One region of the Aeromonas media genome, then DNA from elsewhere that is predicted to be linked to it. Evidence: predicted binding sites of a transcription regulator. Region 1 holds the regulator's gene; each other region holds the start of a gene.
The links. Region 1 encodes sigma-54, which starts transcription at its own class of promoters, with help from an activator protein. Its sites were predicted from a motif close to TGGCACNGTTTTNGCTT; they were not measured.
Positions count from the first base shown of each region.

Region 1 (2,270 bases):
CCGAGGCGCTCAGCGGCCAGCTCACTGATGATCTCGAGGGCGCGTTTCTTGCTGGTACAAGGGACCGCACTCTTGGTGCAGTCCCGACTCAGTATGTGTTCAAGTTGCATAGTTATTTTTGATTTAACTTATCTTTGTGCTTGATGATCTGCCGATCCAGTTTATCCAGCAGGGTATCAATCGCCGCATACATGTCGGCATGCTGCGAATTGGCGAACACCTCTCCCCCGCTGACGTGCAGCTTGGCTTCGGCGATCTGGTTCAGTTTTTCGACGCTCAACACCACATGTACGTTGTTGATATGGTCAAAGTGACGCTCGAGTTTGGCAAATTTGTTATTCACATAATCACGCAGAGCTTCGGTAATCTCGACATGGTGTCCGGTCAGGTTAATTTGCATAACGTCTTCCTTTTGTTTGCCTAAACCAGGCGTTTGCGCTGATTGGATGGCGGGATCAACAAGGATTCACGGTACTTTGCGATCGTGCGTCTCGCCACCATAATACCCTGTTCGGCCAGCAAATCCGCGATCTTGCTATCACTAAGCGGTTTGGCCGGGTTTTCGGCCGTCACCAGCTTCTTGATAAGGGCACGAATTGCGGTCGATGAGCACTCTCCTCCTCCCTCCGTGTTGACATGACTGGAGAAAAAAAACTTCAGTTCAAAGATGCCACGGGGCGTATGCATGTACTTCTGGGTCGTCACCCGTGAAATCGTCGACTCGTGCATCTCCACCGCCTCGGCGATGTCGTTGAGTACCATGGGCTTCATGGCCTCTTCACCGTACTCGAAGAAACCCTGTTGCTGCTCGACGATGCAGCTTGCCACCTTGAGCAGGGTGTCGTTTCGACTCTCCAGACTCTTGATGAACCACTTGGCTTCCTGCAAATGGGAACGAATGAACTGAGTATCCGTGCTGCTGCGGGCATTGCGTGCCATTGCCGCATAGGCCTCGTTGACACGAATGCGCGGCGCCGAATCCGGGTTGAGTTCAACCACCCACTTCGCCCCCTTCTTGACCACGGAAACATCCGGGATCACGTATTGCGATTCGCTCTGGATGATGCCATTACCGGGTCTGGGCTCCAGCTGCTGGATGAGATCCAGTACCTCCTTGAGGTCGCTCTCCTTGAGCCGGGTCTTGCGCGCCAGGGTGCGGTAGTCACGGTTGCCGAGCAAGTCCATGTGCTCGCGGATCACCTCCCTTGCCTCATTGAGCCAAGGCAGATCCGGCGAATACTGGCCAAGCTGGATCAACAGACACTCCTGTACCGAGCGAGCGGCGATGCCAACCGGATCGAAATGCTGCACCCGCTTGAGCACGGCTTCCACTTCATCCAGTTCAACTTCTACCTCTTCACTGCTGACTGCAGCCTGAATATCTTCGAGAGAAACGGTCAGGTAGCCAGACTCATCGATGGCATCGATGATGGCGAGGGCAATCGCGGCATCCAGATCACTGAACGGCGTCAGTCGCATCTGCCACAACAGATAATCCTGCAGATTTTCGGTGGTTTCCCCCTGATAGACGCTGTCTTCCCCGTCATGGATGGGGCCAGCGCTCTGAGCCGTGCCGGCGGAATAGACCTCATCCCAGGTAGTGTCCACCGGCAGTTCATCCGGCATCTTGTCCTGTGCCATTGCGTCACTGGAGTCGAGTTGACTGGCGTCCTGGGGTTCTATCGGACTGGTTTCGTGCGCCTCATTCTCCTCCTGCTCCAGCAAGGGGTTATTATCGAGCGCTTGCTGAATTTCCTGCTGGAGTTCCAGGGTGGAGAGCTGGAGCAGACGAATCGCTTGTTGTAATTGTGGCGTCATGGTCAGGGACTGGCCGAGACGCAACTGTAATGTCGGCTTCATCTACGTCGGGATATCCTTATGTTCAGCGAGGCGGTCACCTAACAAAAATGAGGGGTGCCCCCTTACTATAGACTGAATTGATCGCCCAAATAGACGCGCTTGACCTGCTCATCGGCGAGGATGTCGGCCGGTGCACCTTCGGCAATCATCTTGCCGTGGCTGACGATGTAGGCCTTCTCGCACACATCCAACGTCTCTCTGACGTTATGATCCGTGATAAGCACGCCCAGCCCTCTTTCCTTCAGATGCTGGATGATCTTCTTGATGTCTATGACCGAAATAGGATCAACACCTGCAAAGGGCTCATCCAACAGGATGAATCGCGGCTCTGCCGCTAGCGCACGGGCGATCTCGACACGGCGCCGCTCCCCTCCCGACAGGCTCTGACCCAGGCTGTCGCGAATATGGGT
Region 1 covers NZ_CP075564.1:4,005,141-4,007,410, forward strand. Annotated here, with positions in the region: gene ptsN (PTS IIA-like nitrogen regulatory protein PtsN) at 1-110, opposite strand, end outside; gene hpf (ribosome hibernation promoting factor) at 113-400, opposite strand; gene KI797_RS18525 (RNA polymerase factor sigma-54) at 421-1,860, opposite strand; gene lptB (LPS export ABC transporter ATP-binding protein) at 1,926-2,270, opposite strand, start outside.

Region 2 (2,270 bases), 2.0 Mb from region 1:
TTGCGGATCTCGGCGGTGAAGGTGTAGCCATCCATCTCCGGCATCTCGATGTCGGAGATGACCAGGGCAATCTGATCGAGGATGGGGCCCTGCTTGGCCATCTCCAGCAGCATGTTGAGGGCCTCCCGTCCATCCTTGGCCAGCACACACTGCACCCCGATGGCTTCCAGCGCCCGCTGTACCTGCTTGCGTGCCACCGAGGAGTCGTCGGCGACCAGCACAGGACGGCCATGGGGATTGCGCTCCACGCTGGCTTCCACCAGCTCGGCACTCACCTCGGTGGAGACCGGCGAAATCTCGTTGAGAATACGCTCCACATCCAGGATCTCCACCAGCTCGCCATCCACCTCGGTCACCGCCGTCATGTAGTTGATGCGACCGGCTCCCTTGGGAGGGGGCAGGATGGACTCCCAGTTCATGTTGATGATGCGCTCGACCGAATGGACCAGAAATCCCTGAACGGATCTGTTGTACTCGGAGATGATGATGAAGCACTTGGAGATGTCCTGGATGGGGCGCTTGCCCATCGCCATGCTGAGATCGATCACCGAGATGGTCTGGCCGCGAATGTGCGCCACGCCGCGAATGCAGGAGTTGAGCTTGGGCATGACGGTCAAGGGAGGGCACTGCAGCACCTCACGTACCTTGAATACGTTGATGCCAAATCTTTGACGTCCGTTGAGACGAAACAGCAGCAGCTCCAACCGGTTTTGTCCCACCAGCTGGGTCCGTTGGTTGACCGAGTCCAGAATACTCGCCATAAACACTCCCTAAAAAACGCTTGGCACTGATCGTGCATGTTGTGTGTGCATGCACATTGGCTTGCATCAGACTATCGATGTCTCGACAACCGAAATCTGCAGCAAGCATAGTTAACTGCGATGGTGTACGTGAACAACTTATCGACCGGTAAGCAAAAATGATTAATAGACTTTTCCTCATCTTACTGCCGTTTTGCAGCCTCTCTCACGCCATGGCATCCGAGGTCACCGACTATCTGCAGGAGCAGGCACAGGCGTTCGTTCTCGACCAGCTGGATGTTCCCCTCGATGCCCAGGCCGAGGTGAAAGCCGGCACCATAGATGAACGCCTCCCCCTGCACCACTGCGAAGAGGGGCTGACTATCTCCCTCCCGGCCAAGATGGAGATCCGCCGCAACACCACCGTCTACCTCAAGTGCGAGGGAGACAAACCCTGGGATCTCTATCTTCCGGTGCGGGTCAGCATTCAGAAGCCCTATGTCACCGTCGCGGCTCCCGTGGCCAAGGGGGACATACTGAGCGAGTCCATGCTGACCCTGGCCTATCAGGATCAGACCCTGATCCGTGGTGACTATCTCACCGACCCGAGCGCCCTCATCGGGGTCCGCAGCAAGCGTGAACTCAAGCCGGGCCAGCCAATTCGGCTCACCCAGGTCTGCGTGGTCTGCAAGGGGGACCAGGTCACCCTGAGTGCGGAAAACAGCAGCATGCAGATCAAAACCATGGCCCGCGCCTTGCAAGATGGCAGCTTCGGAGACATGATCAGGCTCGTCAACATTCGTTCGGGCAGAGCGGTGCAAGGCCAGGTCAGTGCCGTTGGCTCCGTGGTAGTCACATTCTGACTGCTTTATTAATGCAGCAATTTTTTTCTAAAGTTCTGACCGCCGTCACCGATAACCGGGTAAGCGAACAGCAAAGCAGACGAAGGTAAACCGTATGGCTATCAACAATATCAACAACTTGGCAAACAGCCGGTTGCAAAACAACGGGACCAGTCAAGGTGTAGCCGCCAAGTCCGCGACCTCTGCCGAGAGCAATCGCGCGGCGACCGTCAAGACCGACTCTGTCTCCTTGACCAGTGAGGCGCAGCAATTGCAACAGATGCAGAAGACCCTCAACACCGCCTCCACCGGTAATGAGAGCCGCGTCGAAAGCCTGAAGAAGGCCGTGGCCAGTGGGGAATACAAGGTCAACAGCGAAGCCGTGGCCAGGAAGATGTTCAGCTTCGAAGCAGACCTGGACAAACGGCTGGGATGATGGAACTGCCTTCGCTGCTGCACGCCCAGGACGACAACCTCTCCCAGATGCAAGGTTTGCTGGCAGAGGAGTTTGACCTGCTCAAGGCACACCGGGCTCTAGCCTTGCCGGCGCTGGCCGAGCGCAAGCAGCAACTGCTTGAGGCCATCGAGACCCTGGACAAGACATTGGCCGAGCTGCCCGATCTGCAGCAACAACTCAGCGCCTTCCCGACCCAGTTGCAGGCCCTGCAAGCCAAACTGGAAGCTTGTC
Region 2 covers NZ_CP075564.1:1,504,468-1,506,737, reverse strand. Annotated here, with positions in the region: gene KI797_RS07090 (chemotaxis protein CheV) at 1-761, opposite strand, end outside; gene flgA (flagellar basal body P-ring formation chaperone FlgA) at 998-1,603, shown strand; gene flgM (flagellar biosynthesis anti-sigma factor FlgM) at 1,698-2,018, shown strand; gene KI797_RS07075 (flagella synthesis protein FlgN) at 2,015-2,270, shown strand, end outside.
Region 2: flgA (flagellar basal body P-ring formation chaperone FlgA) is a predicted target of sigma-54. The motif match lies at 783-799, and genes of this name have one in related genera.

Region 3 (2,270 bases), 1.1 Mb from region 1:
CCAGGAGCCGCACAGTAGGCTGTCGCCCCGGGCGTCCCAGCGCTTGATGGGGCTGGGGCGTTCGCGGCCAAAATAGAGCTCGGCGTAGACGTCGTCCTCCACCAGGGGCACCTCATGGGCGTTGAGCAATTGCATCAGTGCCTGCTTGTGGCCATCCGGCATGGTGTGACCGAGCGGATGCTGCACGTTGCCCATCAGCCAGCACGCCTTGATGGGGCGCTGGGCGAGGGCCTCGGTGAGCAGGGCGAGATCGATGCCCACCCCGGGGATCACGGGTATTTCCACCACGTTGAGCTTGAGCCGCTCTATGGCCTGCAGGGCGCCGTAGAAGGTGGGGGACTCCACCACCACCCAGTCCCCGGGCTCGGTCAGCACCTGCAGGCTTAAGGAGAGCGCCTCCATGGCGCCCGTGGTGATGATGATCTCCTGGGGATCCACCGCTAGGCCGTCGTTGGCGTAACGCTGGGCGATGGCGCGGCGCAGCGCCTCGTTGCCGGGGGGAAGATCTGCCACCGTGCTGAAGGGATCGAGGCGGCGCATGCAGCTCGCCAGGGCCCGGCCGAGCTGGGGGTGGGGGAAGAGGGCGGGATCCGCCACCGCGAGCCCCAGCGGCACCAGCTCCCGGGACTTGCTCGCCTGCAACACCTCGAACACCAGATCGTTGATGTCCACCGAGCCGCTGTAGTGCGCCTGCTGCGGCGTGCTGGCGCGCAGCGGGGAGGCGGCGGCCTTGACGTAGTAACCGGACTGGGGCCTGGCCAGAATGAGGCCGAGGCTCTCGAGCAACTGGTAGGCCTGCAGCACCGTCATGGGGCTCAAATGATGGGTCTTGCAGCTCTGGCGGATGGAGGGGATGCGCTCCCCCGGCTGCCAGAGGCCGCTCTCTATCTGCTGCTGCAACAAGGCAGCCAGCTGACCGTAACGGGACATGGGGTGGCCTAAACTGTTATAGGTGGATTTCACTATAACTGCATCTGTTATAGGTGTCATGGCACGTGTTGTACTTAACGGGCGAAAACCTGTCTGTTAAATGCAACATAGAGAGTCATGCATGATAAGCCTGGATGATGTGGTCAGCCTCTCCCGAATACAGTTCGGCGCGACGGCGATGTTCCACTTTCTGTTTGTGCCCCTCACCCTGGGACTGTCCTGGATCCTGGTGATTGCCGAGTCCGCCTACGTGATGACCGGCAAGGTGATCTACAAGGACATCACCCGCTTCTGGGGCAAGCTGTTTGGTATCAACTTCGTCATGGGGGTCACTACCGGCATCACCCTGGAGTTCCAGTTTGGTACCAACTGGGCCTATTACTCCCACTACGTTGGCGACATCTTCGGCACCCCGCTGGCGGTAGAGGGGCTGATGGCCTTCTTCCTGGAATCCACTCTGGTAGGCCTCTTCTTCTTCGGCTGGGACAAGCTCTCCCGGGGTCAGCACCTGCTGGTGACCGCGCTGGTGGCGCTCGGCTCCAACCTCTCCGCACTCTGGATCCTCATCGCCAACGGCTGGATGCAGAACCCGGTCGGCGCCGAGTTCAACCCCATGACGATGCGCATGGAGCTGACCGACGTGGCGGCGGTAATCTTCAACCCGGTGGCCCAGGTCAAGTTCGTCCACACGGTGGCGGCGGGCTATGTGGCGGCCTCCCTGTTCGTGATGGGGGTGAGCAGCTGGTATCTGCTGCGCCGCATGGAGGTGCGCTTCGCCCTGCGATCCTTTGCCATTGCCTCGGGCTTTGGCCTGGCCGCCATCCTCTCTGTCATCGTGCTGGGGGACGAGTCGGGCTACCGCTCCGGGGAGGTGCAGAAGGTCAAGCTCGCCGCCATAGAGGCGGAGTGGCACACCGAACCCGCCCCTGCCTCCTTCACCCTGTTCGGCCTGCCGGATCAGGGTGACGAGACCACCCACGGGGCCATCAAAATTCCCTACCTGATGGGCATCATCGCCACCCGCTCTCTCGATGAGCAGGTGACCGGCCTTAAAGATCTGAAAGCGCAGCACGAGGTGCGCATTCGCAGCGGCATGCTGGCGTATGACGCCCTGGAGGCGCTGCGCTCAGACGGTAGCAATGCCGAGGCCCGCGCCACCTTCGAGCGTCACCGCGCGGATCTCGGCTACGGCCTGCTGCTCACCCCCCATGCCAAGGAGATTGGCAAGGCGGACGAGTCGGCCATTGCCAAGGCGGTCGACGACTCCATCCCTCAGGTGGCGCCGCTGTTCTGGAGCTTTAGGCTGATGGTGGGCATAGGCGTGGTGTTGCTCGGGCTCT
Region 3 covers NZ_CP075564.1:2,906,767-2,909,036, reverse strand. Annotated here, with positions in the region: gene KI797_RS13290 (aminotransferase-like domain-containing protein) at 1-930, opposite strand, end outside; gene KI797_RS13285 (cytochrome ubiquinol oxidase subunit I) at 1,052-2,270, shown strand, end outside.
Region 3: KI797_RS13285 (cytochrome ubiquinol oxidase subunit I) is a predicted target of sigma-54. The motif match lies at 990-1,006, and genes of this name have one in related genera.